Regions from separate parts of the Lacipirellula sp. genome, predicted to be linked through region 1. Evidence: riboswitches for the same ligand, from Rfam matches in the RefSeq annotation. Region 1 holds a riboswitch; each other region holds the start of a gene.
The links. A riboswitch is a leader RNA that binds a small molecule or an ion and turns the genes downstream of it on or off. The one in region 1 is predicted to bind cobalamin.

Region 2: another riboswitch for cobalamin. It lies ahead of ACQY7R_RS23105 (ribonucleoside-diphosphate reductase subunit alpha); the one in region 1 lies ahead of ACQY7R_RS09410 (PEP-CTERM sorting domain-containing protein).
Region 3: another riboswitch for cobalamin. It lies ahead of ACQY7R_RS18310 (DUF1559 domain-containing protein); the one in region 1 lies ahead of ACQY7R_RS09410 (PEP-CTERM sorting domain-containing protein).

Annotation. Positions count from the first base shown of each region.
Region 1 covers NZ_CBDIIC010000002.1:469,770-475,155, forward strand. The annotation lists gene ACQY7R_RS09405 (hypothetical protein) at 1-1,536, opposite strand, end outside; gene ACQY7R_RS09410 (PEP-CTERM sorting domain-containing protein) at 1,609-3,417, opposite strand; cobalamin riboswitch at 3,649-3,856, opposite strand; gene ACQY7R_RS09415 (hypothetical protein) at 3,957-5,386, opposite strand, start outside.
Region 2 covers NZ_CBDIIC010000002.1:3,863,234-3,868,619, reverse strand. The annotation lists gene ACQY7R_RS23115 (DUF1801 domain-containing protein) at 1-320, shown strand, start outside; gene ACQY7R_RS23110 (DUF1801 domain-containing protein) at 342-710, shown strand; cobalamin riboswitch at 1,044-1,267, shown strand; gene ACQY7R_RS23105 (ribonucleoside-diphosphate reductase subunit alpha) at 1,518-4,331, shown strand; gene ACQY7R_RS23100 (ribonucleotide-diphosphate reductase subunit beta) at 4,401-5,386, shown strand, end outside.
Region 3 covers NZ_CBDIIC010000002.1:2,676,371-2,681,756, reverse strand. The annotation lists gene ACQY7R_RS18325 (PEP-CTERM sorting domain-containing protein) at 30-875, opposite strand; gene ACQY7R_RS18320 (DUF5522 domain-containing protein) at 912-1,166, opposite strand; gene ACQY7R_RS18315 (dockerin type I domain-containing protein) at 1,163-2,155, opposite strand; gene ACQY7R_RS18310 (DUF1559 domain-containing protein) at 2,145-3,038, opposite strand; cobalamin riboswitch at 3,183-3,451, opposite strand; gene ACQY7R_RS18305 (YidH family protein) at 3,623-4,030, opposite strand; gene ACQY7R_RS18300 (OprO/OprP family phosphate-selective porin) at 4,266-5,386, opposite strand, start outside.

The DNA.
Region 1 (5,386 bases):
TGCCAGCGCGAACGCGCTCGGTTCTGGAACTTGCACAACCGCCGTGCTTGCATCGCCGTTCACTCCAAAATGCTGCTTCCACACATTCAGGTCCTCGGCATCGACAATCCCCGGCGAGGCGGTTTCGTTGTGGAGCGGCGTCGCTCCGCCGAATGCGCGTTGCCAGGCGAGGAAATCGGCGCCGTCGACGAGGCCGTTGTCGTCGTAGTCGCCGGGCAGGGACGCGGCGGCGGTTTGGACGATCGCGAGCCACGCTTCGCCAGCGGTCCAATCTTCGAGCACCGCCATGCCGGCGGTCGCGTCGAAGGTGAACGGCGTCTCGCTCCAGGCATCGTCCAGCCACGCCAACACCTGCAGATCGCTGCCGTCGCCGGCGTAGTCGCTGCTTACGCTGAGGCGGTAGTCAGCGGCGAACGCGACCGGGGCGTCGCCGACGAGAGTCGTCACTTCCAGTGCGAAATTGGCGAGCACATTCTTACCGGCGAGCGCGGCGAGGGCAGTCTCATCGGCGAGCGGGCCGGTGGTCAGCTTCGCCAAGTCGGCGACGGCGGAGAAGTCGGCAATCACCGCCGACTTCGTCGGGTCAGCCGTCCGCTGAAAGAAGAGCCGCGTTCCCGCGTCGACGTTGGCGGGGGTGATCGAGAGCGAATCGCCAAGCGTCATCGGCCGCACGTCGGCAAAGCCGTCAATCTCGCCATCGCGGAACTGGGCGGTCGCCTCGACGCGCACGTACTGAATCGACGAGAACCCAGAAGGGGCAAGGTCGATTCCCGTGCCGCCGCCGGAGTTGAGGTACATGCCGATCGCGTTGGCCGCTGAAATTTGCTGCCCCTGGATGCCGAGCACCGCATCGAGCGTCGGGTTCACCGGCTTCGTGAAATCGGTCGGCGTCGAGGTCCAGCCGTTGCCGATGGCGTCGTACTGCGCGCCGCTCCACTGCGTTCCCTGCGTCGGGAAGGCGGTGTCGCCGTACGGCCCGTTCGCGTAGGTGTACCAATTGACGTTGTCAGGGCTCACCGAGATCACGACCGGCTCGGCGAACAGGCCGCCGACGAGGTTGTACGCCCGCATGTCGCTGGAATCGCTGACGAAGCCGTTACCGATGTAAAACGAATTGCCAAAAACGTTCAGATCGATGCCGTACGGGTTGACCGGATCATCGACGATCGGCTGATCGAATTTGACGGTAATAAAACCGTAGTCGTAGCCGCCGCCGTTCGACCGCCGGCTGAGCGTGGTGATGATTTTGTTGCCGTTGAGATCGCGGTTGTACGCGGGCTCGACGATTTTGATGTGATAAGGCGCCGTGCCAATGACGGGGTCGTTGTTGTTGGCAACGCGGGTTGGTTCGCCGAGGACGGCGAGTGAATCGTTGTAGAGGGCCGCGCCGCCGAAGGCGCCATTGTGGGCGACGAGCGTTGTGGCGTAGGGACTTTGGGCGGCCGCGGTCGAAGCAAGCGAGGCGGCCAAGCTCAGGGCTAGGAAGAACCGCCCTGCCGACATGCGCCGGCAGGACGGGGTCGTGGAAACATGCATGGGACTTCCTTGATTGGTTTTGTCCGTGGTCAGTCGTCCGTTGTCAGTCGCTGAATGCCGCTCAATGGCGCCTCACCGTTGGCGACGGCGGATGGTGAACATCGCCAAGGCGGCAGAGGCGGCGAGTGCAAACGCGGCGGGCTCGGGGACTTGCGCGGGCGTCGGCACGGCCGGCGTTCCGCTATCGCCGGTCATGAAATCGACGTAGCTCCAGCCATCCCACGAGCCATCGGTCAGCTCGCGACTCGAGAAGCCAAGGCCCGAGTAGCCCCACGCCGGCGCGGCGGGGTCAGAGATCCAGTAGCTCCAGTAACCGGTGAACCAACCTTCGCGGTAGTAGTCGTCGCTATCGGTCGCGGCGCCCGTCTCGACGCCCTCGAAACTCGAAACGAACGAACTGCCGTCGCCGTCGGCGTCGTAGCCGATGCCGAAGATCGAGTTGCCGAGGCCGCCGCCGAAGGAACTCGCCCGCAGGTAGAGACGATTGTCGCTCCCAGAAAAAGTTCCCAACTCAGGCCCGCCGTCGCGTTCACGCACGAGGGTCGTGCCGGCGATCGCGCGGAACATTTGCTCGCCCGTCGCCGTGCCATCCCATTGGTAGCCCCACACATAGCTCGCATTGCCCGCGGGGTAATAAAAGTCGACGACCAGCGCCGCGCGGTTGCTGCCTGTGCCGACCCAATAATCGACGTCGCTGAAATTGAACGCGTCGTAAGGCGAGGCCTCGACCGCCGTCGGGGCAGCCGTCAGCACCAACAGGGCGATCGCCAAGCAGCGCGACCGGCGACGCATCAGCAAACCGACGGCGCCAGCGCCCGCCGCCATCAGCAGCAGCGTCGCGGGCTCCGGCACGGCGGCGTAGGCGGTCACCGCACCGTTTTGGTAATAGCCGAGGAGTAACTCGCCAGTGCCGGCGTTGTAATTCCACGTTGGCGGTTGGAGCGAGTCGATCGTGTCTTGCGGGCTGGCGATCTTGCGCAGCACGCTCGCCGGCGAGTTCCCGTTGATCGGCGGCGCGGCTTGTGGATTGGCCAATGCGTCGGCGATGGCGTCCGCGCTGATCAGCGCGGCGTAGCCTTTGTCATTCGAGCCGCCGAAGAAGTCGGCGCCGCCAACGAACATGTTGCCCGAACCGTCGAAGCCGAAAGGGTAGGCCGAGAGCAAATCGGCGACCGGCGTGCCGGTGGCTTCGAAGTTGAGCGGGGTGTTCGTGGCGAGGGCGTTTTGCCAATCGGCGGCGGCGAAGGCCTTGATCCACCCGGTCGAGCTGCCGCCCGTGTTGTAACCGTAGCCGTTGCCGGTGTAGAGGTTGCCGGCCGCATCGATCGCGACGCCGGCAGAGGCGCCGCCGATGTTGGTGATCACCGGAGTCATCGTGGCAGTTTGCGTATCGAGGATCTCGACCCGCGGGCCCGACATGCCATTGGCGATGGCGAGGTAGCGGTTGTCGATCCAATCGCCGGCGAAGTCGTCGCCGTTGAAAATGGTGACGCTCGCGGGATTGGCGGTTTCGAAGACGGCGATTGTGCCGCCCGCGTTGCTGCCAGCAGCGGCGCGGGTGCCGTCAGGCGAGACGGCGAGGAATCCGGGGCCCCAGGACATCAACGAAAAGCCGGGGATGTCGCCGAGCGAATTGAAGGCGCCGCTCTTGGGGGCCGTCTCGACGGAAACGTTCACACCATTGAGCAGCAGGAGCCGACCGTCGGGGATGGCGTCGAACAGGACGTTGCCGCCCGAACTGTCGCCGCCGGCGGGGAGGGTAAAGTTGCGAGTCGGCTGGTAGGCGTCGATGCCGACGGCTTGAGCATGTGAAGGGGCGTAGCTCGCCGCGAGCATGAGGGCGCACGCGAGCGCCGCACGGAACCGTAAAAGTCTCGTCATTAGCTGAATTCCAGCTGCGGCTGTGATCGCCGCATGGCCTAATCGCGAGGCCGAGGTGGGCAGGAGTCTGCGCGGGAAGTTCGCTCACGACGAACAGCCAGAAGGGCAAGAACTGGCAAAACGCCCTCGACGCCGACCGCCACGCAGCGGTTCAGCGAAAATGAGGCGCAAGAAGCCAGGTCCGGCCCGTCCTAAACGCGAAGACGGAAAACGGGCGCCCGACGCATAGCGTCGAACGTTCGCTCCCAGGCCGGTCTTCTGGCTTCAGACATCTCGGCCGATCGCCTTCCCATTTCGAGCGAACTCGAAACAGTGGCATCAGATCGGTCGATCAAACGTCCATCACAGCGGCGCGTCCGCGTCGGATTCTCACCGACTTCCCTTCGCGGCGACTCGGGAGTCGCCACGGGCTTTCGCCGCCCGAGAGCAGTGGAACAAGATAACTGGCGGGGAGCGGCGATGCAAACGGATAGGTTTGCCGCATTGAATAGAACCGCCAAGAGCGCTAAGGGGATGCACTCTGAGTCTGCGCGGCCGCATCAACTGATACGCAGCAACTCGCACGCCTGCTGATAGCCGGGCGCAGGATAGCCGTACTCGCTCGCGGTGACGCGGGCCAGCGCCACTAACTGCCGCGCACGGAATGCGGGGCGGGTGGCGGCGTATTCTTCGGTGACGGTGCGGAAGTATTTTTCGGCGTGGAGGGCGCCATCCTCGCTGACGGCGTACTTGCGCATCAGATCGAAGATGGGCGCCGCGGGCAGTTCGAGTTGGCTGTAGCGATCGACCAGCGCGCAGGCGAGGGCTTGGTCGTTGGCTTGGATCGCGCGCTCGGTTTCCGCGAGGAGGGCGACGCCGTTGGTTACGTCGTCCAATTCCTCAAGCTTTTCCGCATACGGGAAGTGATCTTTGGAAACGTAGCGCATCTGACCGCCGGTGTGGTACGCCCCCACGATATAACTGGCCACCCGGTTCCGAGGGTTGGCGACGCGGGCAATGTTGCGCCACGCGTTGGCGGCGTCGGAGGCGTGCACGCCGGGGGAATCGCCATGGACACAGCCCGCCGGCTTGCCCGCCGCGGTCTGCTCAGGGCGGCGGCCTGGGTCGTGTAGGACGAGCATATTCGCAGCGAGCGAAAGCGCTTGGCCGATCGCCTCGGGATCGATGCCTTCGGCAATCGCCGCAGCAACGGCGGTCGCCGCTTGTTCCTGCGTACCGGCGAAAATCTCGCGGGCTAGCCGCTCGACCCATTGGTCGTCGACCGGACGATTGCCGAGCGGCTTGGCGAGGAGGCGGTGCTCGTCGAGCAGGCGAGGCAGCAATTCACGAACGCCGGAGTGCGGGTAGTTCTTGTCACGCATCCGCTGTTCGGTATCTAGGCAGTATCGAACCGACTGCCGCAGCAATGTTTGAGCGTACTCCGGCCCCGCCAGACCGAGCATCACCCAGGCCCGCCAGGACAGAACCACTCGATGAACGTCGGGTTCGTCTTGGACCGCGACTTGAAGCTGATTGAAAGCATCGGCGACCGAATCGTTGGAAAGCCGCGCGAATTGATTTTCGGCGAGGTTCCAATCAATCGCACGGATGGAAGCGCGCAGTTCATCGGCACCTGGCGCGGCGCCGGATGCGACATCTACCGGTTGAAGGACATCGTGGTGATCGGCAGCTTGATCTTGAATGCGGCTGCTGTTGCGGTACAGGACCTTCATCACCGGCAACGGGCGTCGGTCGATCGGAAGCTCGTCGGCAATCTGCAGCGCCGGAGCCAGCGCCATAAACGTGTGGAACCCGGTGTAATCTTGGCCGCCGAAGGCACGCGCGTTCGCGAGCGCGCCTGCGCAGACCAACGTCTTAAGCTCAGCGCCCGCGGCAAGACGCTCGGCGAGCAAGGGCATCAGCCGATCCGGCGGCGTTTCTTGCATCAGCGCGACGAGAGGCTCGAGCTTCCCGAAGGTGAGGCGCTTCG
Region 2 (5,386 bases), 3.4 Mb from region 1:
TGCCGGAGTGGAAGCGCGAGCTCGGCGAACGACTCGATGCGATCATCACGCGGACGCTGCCCGACGTGACGAAGGCGGTGAAGTGGAACTCGCCGTTCTACGGCCGCGAAGGGGAAGGGTGGTTCCTCAGCTTCCACTGCTTTGCGAAGTACGTGAAAGTCGCGTTCTTCAAAGGCTCCTCGCTGCGACCGCTGCCGCCGGGCGAGTCGAAGCAGAAGGAGGTGCGGTATCTCGATATCCGCGAGGATGATGAGTTCAACGAAGCGCAGTTTGCTAAGTGGGTGAAGCAGGCGAGCAAGTTGCCGCTGGAACGGATGTAGTCAGATCCACGAGGAAATCATATGGCGAGCAAAGCGTCCGAGAATCTCGATGATTGGCGAACAGAAACGCTTGAGCGCATCCGCGAGCTCATCGAGCAGGCCGCTCCCGATGCGGTCGAAGAAGTGAAGTGGCGGAAGCCGTCGAATCCCGCGGGCGTGCCGACGTGGTCGCAAGGCGGCATCCTCTGCACGGGCGAGACATACAAGGACAAAGTGAAGGTGACGTTCGCCAAGGGAGCGTCGCTCCCCGATCCGAGCGGGCTCTTTAACTCGAGCCTCGACGGCAACGCGCGGCGGGCGATCGATTTTTTTGAAGGGGACAAAGTGAAGGCGACCGCGTTCAAGGCGCTCATCCGCGCAGCGGTGAAGTTGAACGCCGCGAAGAAGTAGCACGATGAGTGCAGGCCTCACACTGAACGCATCGCCTTCAGGCCCAACGGGCCGCGCTATGAAAGCCCAGGGCGCAGCCCTGGGTAAAACGCCGCCGTCAACAACGAAGCCCTGTAAGGGCGCGCTAACCTTCGCGCGCCCTTACAGGGCTACCGATGGTGGTTCGCAATGTTCCCAGGGCTACGCCCTGGGCTATCACAGCGCGGCCTTACAGGCCTGAATGCAACTGCTCTTCGTGACTCGCCACTCTGCTTCCACCTTGCTCACTGAGCCCGAAATCGCGCACAAAAAACTTCTCCCCTCGGACGCTGGACATCGCCCTCGAACCGCAGTATGTTGACGCCCGTTGCTGGTCGACCACAAGCGATTGTGGTCGCGACAAGAGGGAACCTGGTGCAAATCCAGGGCTGCCCCGCAGCGGTAAGCGGAAACGAACGCCGTCAATAAGCACTGGCTCGCAAGGGCTGGGAAGCGACGGCTACTAGGCGCCGGAGGTCCTTTCGAGGCCCGCCGGCCAGTCCGCGAGTCCGAAGACCTGCCAGCGACTGAGCGGTTCAGAATTACAGGATTGCGATGACCGGACGTCATCGGACTGAGCCGCTTGTCTACCGAACCTTCTCGGGAAAGGACGGTCGAGGATGTTGTTATTCTGCTGCGCGCAGTCATTACTCGCTGGCTTCCGCTCGTTGACGAGCGCTGGCTCTCTCGCGACTGCACTCTCGCACGATTCCTCGATCGGCGTTCACCGGTTTGGTTCCGGGAAACCCGCTGTCCCCTATCGGGTCGATAGGGAGAGGAGTCACTCTCATGCTGTGCGCCCCCCACGAATGGATCGTCCGCAAACGCGACGGCCGTCACGTTCCGTTTGAACTCGACCGCATCCGCGGCGCGATCGCCAATGCGTTTCGCGCGGAACTGAACATCGCCGCCAGTGCGCCGCTCGATGACGACGTGGCCGCCGACGTGGCAGGCGTGCTGCAGTCGGTGTCGGACGACGTCTCGCCGCTGGCGAATCAGGGCGAAGGGGTGAGCGTCGAGCGTATCCAAGACATCGTCGAGATGGAGCTGATGGCCCGCGGCCATTACCGCGTCGCGCGGCGGTACATCATCTATCGCGCCGAACACGCCAAAATGCGGGCGATTCGCGGCGAAGCGCTCGTCACGGCGCCGCCAACCGTGCAGGTGACGCTCGCCGACGGCAGTCGCGTGCCGTTCGATGCGCGACGGATTCGCAAGCGGCTCGCCGAGGCAGCGACGGGGTTCGAAGAAGTTGTCGACGTCGAGGAGTTGGTCGACGAAGTGCTGCGGTCGGTCTTCGACGGGATCTCGATCAACGAGATCTACCGCGCGCAGATTCTGGCCGCCCGTTCGCGGATTGAACGCGATCCGGCGTATGACGTCGTCACCTCGCGGCTGATGCGCAACGTTATCTACCAGGAAGCGCTCGGCGAAACGCCCGATGCGCGGTCGCTCGATCGACTCCATCAGCATCAGTTCGAGCACTACATCATCGACGGCATTCGTGCGGGCCGACTGTCGGCGGAGTTGCGTGAGTTCGACCTAGAAAAACTCGCCGCGGCGATGAAACCGGAGCGGGATGCACAGTTCCATTACCTCGGCTTGCAGGCGATCTACGACCGCTACCTGCTGCACGTGAACGGCCGGCGGATCGAGACGCCGCAATACTTTTGGATGCGGGTGGCGATGGGCGTGGCGCTGCGGGAAGCGGCCCGCGAAGAGCGGGCGATCGAGTTCTACGAGATTCTGTCGACCTTCCGCTTTACTTCCGCGACGCCGACGCTGTTCAACGCCGGCACGCCGCATCCGCAGCTTAGCTCGTGCTACCTCAGCACCGTGAGCGACGACCTCGGCCACATCTTCAAGGTGGTGTCGGACAACGCGCTGCTATCAAAATGGGCCGGCGGGCTGGGGAACGATTGGACGAACATTCGCGCCACCAACTCCCACATTCGCGGGACGAACGGCCGCAGCCAGGGGGTGATTCCGTTCCTCAAAGTAGTGAACGACGCCGCGGTGGCCGTGAACCAAGGCGGTAAACGAAAAGGCGCCGTCTGCAGTTATCTCGAAACGTGGCATCTCGACGTCGAGGAGTTTCTCGAACTGCGGAAGAACACCGGCGACGATCGCCGTCGGACGCACGACATGCACACGGCGAACTGGATTCCCGACCTGTTCATGAAGCGCGTGCGGCAGAAGGCCGATTGGACGCTTTTCAGCCCGAACGAAGTGAGCGACCTGCACGATCTGTACGGCCGCGAGTTCGAAGCTCGCTACGAGCAGTACGAGCGGATGGCCGACGAGGGGGAGATCGAGCTGTTCCGCCGCGTCCCCGCCGCCGACTTGTGGCGAAAGATGCTGACGCGGCTGTTCGAAACGGGGCACCCTTGGATCACGTTCAAAGATCCGTCGAACATCCGCTCGCCGCAGGACCATGAGGGCGTGGTGCATAGCAGCAACCTGTGCACGGAGATTTTGCTGAACACCTCGGCCGACGAAACGGCGGTCTGCAATCTTGGCTCGGTCAATCTCGCGGCACACATCGTCGACGGGGCGCTCGATATGGCGAAGCTCGAAGCGACGGTGACGGTCGCGGTGCGGATGCTCGACAACGTGATCGACGTCAACTTCTACCCGACGCCCGAGGCGGCCAACTCGAACCAGCGGCATCGGCCGGTGGGGCTAGGGCTGATGGGTTTTCAAGACGCCCTCTACGCACTCGGGCTGAGCTACGCAAGTGACGAGGCGGTGGCGTTCGCCGATCGGAGCATGGAGGCGATCTCGTACTACGCGCTACTGGCGTCATCGCAACTGGCGGCCGAGCGGGGCGCTTACCAGAGCTACCCCGGTTCGAAGTGGGAGCGAGGACTGCTGCCGATCGATACGCTGCAACTCCTCGAAGAAGCGCGGGACGTGCCGATTCCGATCGACCGCACGGGGTGGCTCGATTGGTCGCCGGTCCGCGCATCGATCGCCGCCCACGGGATGCGCAACAGCAACGTGCTGGCGATCGCGCCGACGGCGACGATCTCGACGATCATCGGCGTCTCGCAATCGATCGAGCCGGCGTACAAGCATCTCTACGCGAAGAGCAATCTCTCGGGCGAGTTCACGCAAGTGAGCGAGCCGTTGGTGGCGGAGTTGAAGCGGCGCGGCCTGTGGGACGGGGCGATGCTCGACGAGCTGAAGTACCACGACGGACAGCTGCAAAACATCGGCCGGATTCCGCTCGAACTGCGGCAGCGCTTTCTCACGGCGTTCGAAGTGGCGCCGAAGTGGCTGATCGCGTGCGCCGCTCGTCGGCAGAAGTGGATCGATCAGGGGCAGTCGCTCAACCTGTATCTCTCCGAACCGAGCGGCCGCAAGATGCACGACATGTATCAGCTAGCGTGGGAGCTGGGACTCAAGACGACCTACTACCTCCGCACGCTCGCCGCGACGCAGGTGGAGAAGTCGACGCTCGACGTCAACCGCTTCGGCGTGCAGCCGAAGTGGATGAAGAACCGGAGCGCCTCGAGCGACGTCGAGATCCACCGCGAGAGCGAGCCAGTCGCCACGGCGGCGTGCAGCCTCGACGATCCGACCTGCGAAGCTTGCCAATAAGCGGACTGGCGACTTCCAATTCCGCTCCATTACATACTTCAAAAATTATCTGCGAAAGCGATTCTCGATATGTTTCTGACTGCCGATGCCCCGAACTCTCTCCCCGCTGCTCCCGCCACTGGCCGCGTCGACGCCCGTGCGAAGCGGCTGATCAATTGCAACGAAGTCGACGTCAACCAGCTGATGCCGCTGAAGTACCGCTGGGCGTGGGAGCACTACCTCAATGGGTGCGCAAACCACTGGATGCCGACCGAAGTGCCGATGCACAAAGACATCGAAACGTGGAAGTCGAGCAAGCTGACCGACGACGAACGCCGCGTAATTCTCCGCAACCTCGGCTTCTTCTCGACGGCCGAGAGCCTGGTCGGCAATAACCTGGTGCTGGCGATCTTCCGCCACGTGACGAACGCCGAGTGCCGGCAGTATCTCCTGCGACAAGCGTTTGAAGAGGCGGTCCACTCGCACACGTTCCTCTACATCGTCGAGAGCCTCGGCCTCAACGAGGGAGAGGTCTTCAACATGTACCACGAAGTGCCGTCGATCGCCCGCAAGGACGAGCTCGAGATGGAGCTGACGGCGGAGATTCTCAGCCCCGACTTCACGACCGACACGTTCGAAGGGGCGCAGGCGTTCTTGAAGAACTTGATCGGCTACTACCTGATCATGGAAGGGATCTTTTTCTACACCGGCTTCGTGATGGTGCTATCGTTCCATCGGCGGAACCTCATGACCGGCATCGGCGAGCAGTTTCAGTACATCTTGCGCGACGAGTCGATCCACCTGAACTTCGGCATCGATCTCATTAACGGGATTCGCTACGAGAACCCAGAGTTGTGGACGGCGGAATTTCAGGCGGCGATGATCGAACGCGTTCGACTCGCCGTCGAGCTAGAGATCGACTACGCCCACGACGTGCTGCCGCGGGGCATTCTAGGGCTCAACGGCGATCTGTTCCGCGACTACGTGCAGTTCATCGCTGATCGTCGCTTGGAGCGGATCGGCCTGGCGCCGCAGTATGGGTCGTCGAATCCATTTCCCTGGATGAGCGAGACGAT
Region 3 (5,386 bases), 2.2 Mb from region 1:
GAAGAGTGGCCAGCGATCGTCGGTTGAGACTATCGCTGGCGACGACGGACGCTCCACAACCCGCACGCGGCGAGGGCGCCAAGCGCGAGCGTCGCTGGCTCCGGCACCGCGCGGACGTCGGCCATCGCGTCGATCTCGACGGTGTTCGTCGCGGTGAGTGGGTTCGTGATCCGCACGTAAGAAATGCTCGCGAGACCGGTCGAAGCAATGTCGACGCCAACGCCGCCGCCTGAACCGTCGTACGCCGCAATGATTTGAGCGGTCGTCATGCCGGCGACGTTGCTAAGCGCCGCAGGATTCACCGGCTTCGTGAAATCGCTGAGGACTTGGCCATGTTGCGAGGGGAACGCTTCGGTGACGTCGAGGTAACCAACCGTCGGGAACAACCCGTCGGCAACGCCGGAGACGGAGCGGAAGTCGACGCCATCGGCGCTCACTTCGATCTGCCCGCCGCCGATCGAGGCGCTGCCGGTCGCGGTGTTCGGGCCAAAGACGAGTTCGTAAAACGAGTTGCCGAAGATCAGCAGATCGATGCCGTACGGGTTGAGAGGATGGTTTTGCACCGGCTCGTCGAACTGCAACGTCAGCGAACCGCCGATGCCGATCGAGACGATTTCGTGGTCGCGGTAAGCGGAGGAGAAGGGAGTCGTCGGGCCGCCGAAGTTCGCCGGATCGCTGGCGAAGCGGGTCGGCTCGCCGAGGGCGGTCTGCGGGTTGTTGATCGGATTGCCGGTGACGAAGTCGTTGCCGACGCCGGTTCCTTGGATGTACTCGACCATTTTGTCGGCCCACGGATCCGCGGCGAAAGCGGGCGCTGCAGGGCAAGCCGCGAGCAGGCCGAGCGCGGCGGCGGTCAACTTCAGGTTCAACTTCATGAGATCTCTCCTTGGTGAAAGTTCAGTGGTGTGGTCTTAAAAGCCCCCGGCTCTGCCGGTGGACGAAGTACTGGTTGGCTCCGTGTTCGCTACGTCCACCGGCGGAGCCGGTGGCTTTGACAGTCGCTTGGATGCTTTGCGATACGGGCAGTGTCGGCAACCGTTGCCGCAGCACGTTCCGCGGCGGAGCAAATACTCCGCGGTGAGGACGAATCGGCCCCGCTCAAAATAAAAATCACGCCCCGCCACGAGCGGCGAGGAACTCGCTGCTGCCGCGGGCGGCGCGGTCATCGTGTCGGGTGCTTCCATGCGAGGGTTCCATGAGTTCGATTGATCCGTTGGCAAACCGCCGTTGCTACGAGCGCCGCGAGTGCGAGCCCCAGCGCCGTTGGCTCTGGGACTGCTGCGGCGCTACTCATAGCGGGCGCCGCGGTCGTTTGGCCAAAGGCATCGCGCCACCACTGCAGGTCGGCGGCGTCGACCGCGCCGTCGCCGTTGGCATCGCCCTGATTCGGCTCAGCGCCCGCAGCAATGCCGTAGCCTCGTTGCCACGCGAGGAAGTCGGCGCTATCGACGACGCCGTCGCCATTGAAGTCGGCGCTGCCGACGATCGGCGGCGCGGGGGCGGCGAACGGGTTGTCGGCAAACTGCTGGAAGCCCGCCTGGTTCACCGCGGGATGATAGGCCCAGCTTTCCCAGTCGCCATCTTGCAGCGCGCGGCTGCTCATGCCGACCTGCGAGGCCGTCCACGAGCCGCCCGCGAACGGATTGTTGTGCGAGTAGCCATAGTTCCAAAACCCGCGGAACCAGCCTTCGTTGTAGTAGTCGGCGGGGTCGACGGCTTTCGCGAGATCGGCCGGGCCGCTCACTTGCGCGATCCCCGCTTCATTGAACGTCGTGCCGTCGTCGAGCGCGAACGCGCCGTCGCCGTCGTCATAGCCGAGACCGTAGAGCGACGAGCCCAACCCGCCGCCGAAGCCGCCCGACTTCGCGAAGAGCCGCGGATCGGCCGTCACCACGGCATTGAGCAGCGTTTGCCCCGTCGCTGCTCCATCCCAACGAAACCCCCACGCGAGCGTCGTCCGCTCGGTCGTCCCGGTGAGCCACTCGATCGCCACGACGGCGCGGTTGCTTCCTGTGCCGACCCAGAACTCGACGTCGTCGAACGACGCGACCGGTCCCGCGGCCGCCGGCTGCGTGCCGACGCCAATCAACATCGCTGAACAGAGCGACCACCATGCGAGCGCTACGATGAACTGTCGCCGACCACTACGGAGCATGAGCCGCCTCCTCACCCGCGCGGGTCAGCATGGCGTTCAACACGCGTTGGTCGAGCTGCTCGCTCAAGAAGGCGACGTGCCCGTCGCAGAAGACGGCCTGCGCACCAGCGGCGTGGGGCGAGCCAATCTCGTTTTCGAGTCCTTCGGTCGAGTTAATCGGCGTCGCCTGCTCCTGAGCAAACACGTTTTGGCCGTTAATCCACTCGCACTCGACGCGGCGGCGAAGCAGCGACTCGGCGATGGCGACCGTTTGCGAGAGGCCGTCGACGACGTCCCGATAAGCGACCGGCTCGTCGTAGACGAACACGCCGAGCGATCCAGGCTCCAATACTTGGCCGGCAAACCACTCGCTCGGATCGATGCTGAGCGGCGCATCGCGGCCGGCGCCTTCAACGCCGTAGATGCCGCCGTAATCGGTGAACGCCGCGCCCCGCCAGAGATTCGATTCGCTCGCCGTTTCGGGTTGCAGCGTGCTCGGGCAGAGGAACACGTCGACTTGCTGCGCCGCGGCGGGGAGGTTGGGCGTCTCGTCCGACGGCTTGGTGAAGTCGAGCCGGGCGTGCAGCGCCGCTTGTTCGAGCCACGGCAGCAGTTGCGAGTTCCACGACAGGAAGAGTTGCACCCCTTCCTGCGGCGGCAAGCAACCGATGCAGCCGGCCGGCAACGTGCGGCGCTGACCCTCGTAGTCGATCGCCGCGAGCCCCTGCTGCTTGAGGTTATTCGCACAGCGACTTCGCCGCGACGCTTCACGGGCTGCTTGCACCGCCGGCAGCAGCAGCGCGACGAGCACGCCGATGATCGCGATCACCACCAGCAGTTCCACCAGCGTGAAGCCGCGCAACGGCGCGGTCGACTCGCGGCGGGTGGCTGGCGGGCAGGGCATGAGCACTTGCGTCCGTCTCGTCGCGGGCGAGCCGTGGCTCGATTACTCGCCGACCCTGCTGGGGTGCAAACGAAGATCGCCCAGACAATCGGCGGCAACGACGAAACTATCTCGCCATCCGCCCGTCCCTCGCAGGAGCGAATCGCATTGCTGCATGCAGTGGTAGGTCTTCTGACTCCCAGGCTCGACGAAACTCGCCTTCTCGCCGCGTGTGAACCTGGGCGAGGCTTGAAGCCCTCTCAGGGTTCGGACTTGTCGCTTAAGCGACAAGTCCAGCGGCAATGGCTGAAGATGCGTTCGTCGAATCGCGCCTGGTCACAGCGGCGGGGCCGTCCCGGAATCGCACCGGAGTTCCCTGTTGCGTCGGCCGAGCGACACGTGCCCAGCCGACCACCAACGCATGGTGAACCAAACTCTTAAGAGATCGAGTCTAACGCGCCCAATTAGCCGGCGTAAGGAGGGCCTGTAAGTGCTGCGGAGGGAGTAGTTTACGGCTTCACTGTCATTCCGAGCGGGGCGAGGAATCTGGGGGCTCGCTCGGCACTCCAGATTCTTCGTTGCGCTCAGGATGACTGGGGTGGGCTTCAGGAGGACGTTGTTTGCGCGGCCCGGCCCGTTTCGGCGTTGTTCGCACTGACCACCAGATAACCGCCAAGGGCCAAACCGATGAGCGAGATCAGCAACGCAAACATCACCGACCATCGCATCACGCCGGGCTGCGTCTGTTGCGACTTGGCGAGGGCCTGCCAGAACTTCGCATGCTGCCATGCCGCAACACCGATCGCAAGCGAGCCGAGCATCACCAGCCCGACGCCAATCCACGTCGACCCAGCATGCGTCGGCGCGTCGGGGGCGTTGCGAACGATCCGCAGAAATAACCCGAACCGTGCGACGACGAACCCCATGCCGACGAGCGTCAGCCCCGTGCGAACCCACGCGAGCAACGTCCGCTCAGCGGCAAAGTAAATCCGCGGGTCGTCAGCTTCAGCCATGGTTTTCAGCCACCGTTGATCGAAAAAAATGGAACCGCCAATGAACGCCGATAGACGCAGATGAATGCAGCGTGAGCATCCACCCGCGTCTAACGACTTTATCAAAACTATTAGCTTCGTGTCCTTCGTGGTTAGTAGTCTTTTTAGCCCGGGCTCCGCCCGGGGGTAGGTTCGCCGTAGGGACGATCATCCAGTGGTATGGGACGCGACCCCCGGGCGGAGCCCGGGGCTAGGGTTAGAAGTCGAACTGAGCCCGCGTGCCGAAGATGTCAGACTCGGTGTCGTTCCCCACCGGACGGTCGAGGAAGTTATGGATGTAGTTGAACTCGAACCGCGTGAACCGATTAAGGTACCAGTTCAAACCGAACGTGAGATCTTGCAAGTGACCGCCTTGGACGAACTTGTCGTTGAGGTCGAGCGTCGAGTAGCGGCCGGCGATTTCCCAGGCGCCCCAGCTGCCGTTGCCGAAGTTGACGTCGGGGACGACGCGAGTGAAGGCCGCCGTTTTGTGATCGTAGTTGCGGCGTTCGCCGGTGAGCACGTAACCGACCTGGGCGTAACCGGCCGGGAACTGCAATTGCGGACCTGTCGGTTCGTTGAGCATCGCGTACATGTATTCCGATTGGAACACGAGCGAGCCGAAGCCTGCCGCGAGTTCGCCGCCGACGACTTGGTAGCTCTGGGTCGGCAGGAAGCCGGTGTTCACATAGAACGGAATCGGGAAGTCGGTGACATTGTTGGAGTCGAGCTGCGTGAAGCCGACTTCAGGCGTCGAGCGCAGCCGCAGCGTGTTGCCGGCCGGTTCGTTGTAGGTGTAGCTGCCGCCGACGTGCACGACGTTGTTGCACTCGTCGTTGTAAAGCAGCATCGTTTCGCGAGTCGACATGCCGTAACCATTGTCGCCAGCGACGTTGCCGTACTGGTCGGTGGGGAAACGATAACCCGACCAGGCCCAGGTGGCTTGTTCTTCGAAGGCGGTGTTGAAGAAGCCAACGCCGACTTGGCGGAACGGCACGAGCGCGAAGGCGAGCGACCGTTCCATGAACAGCAGTTCGCGGAAGCTCGTGGCCGGTTCCATGCTGAACGGCTGCTTCCATTGGCCGACTTTGAAGTGGCCGACGCCGGGCAGGTCGGCGACGTCGACCCACACATCGGTGAAGTTCGGGCGACCGGGGAACGCGAAGTCGTACTCCATGCGGTACTTCACGTTCTCGGCGAGGAAGCCGTTGGCGCCGAGACGAGCGCGGCGGAAGCCAGCGACGTCGCGGGCGTCGCCGACGACCGCTTGGTTGTCGGCCGGCTGATCGAACCAGATGCCGTCGATCTGCGCGGCGCCGGAGACGATGATCAGCGGAT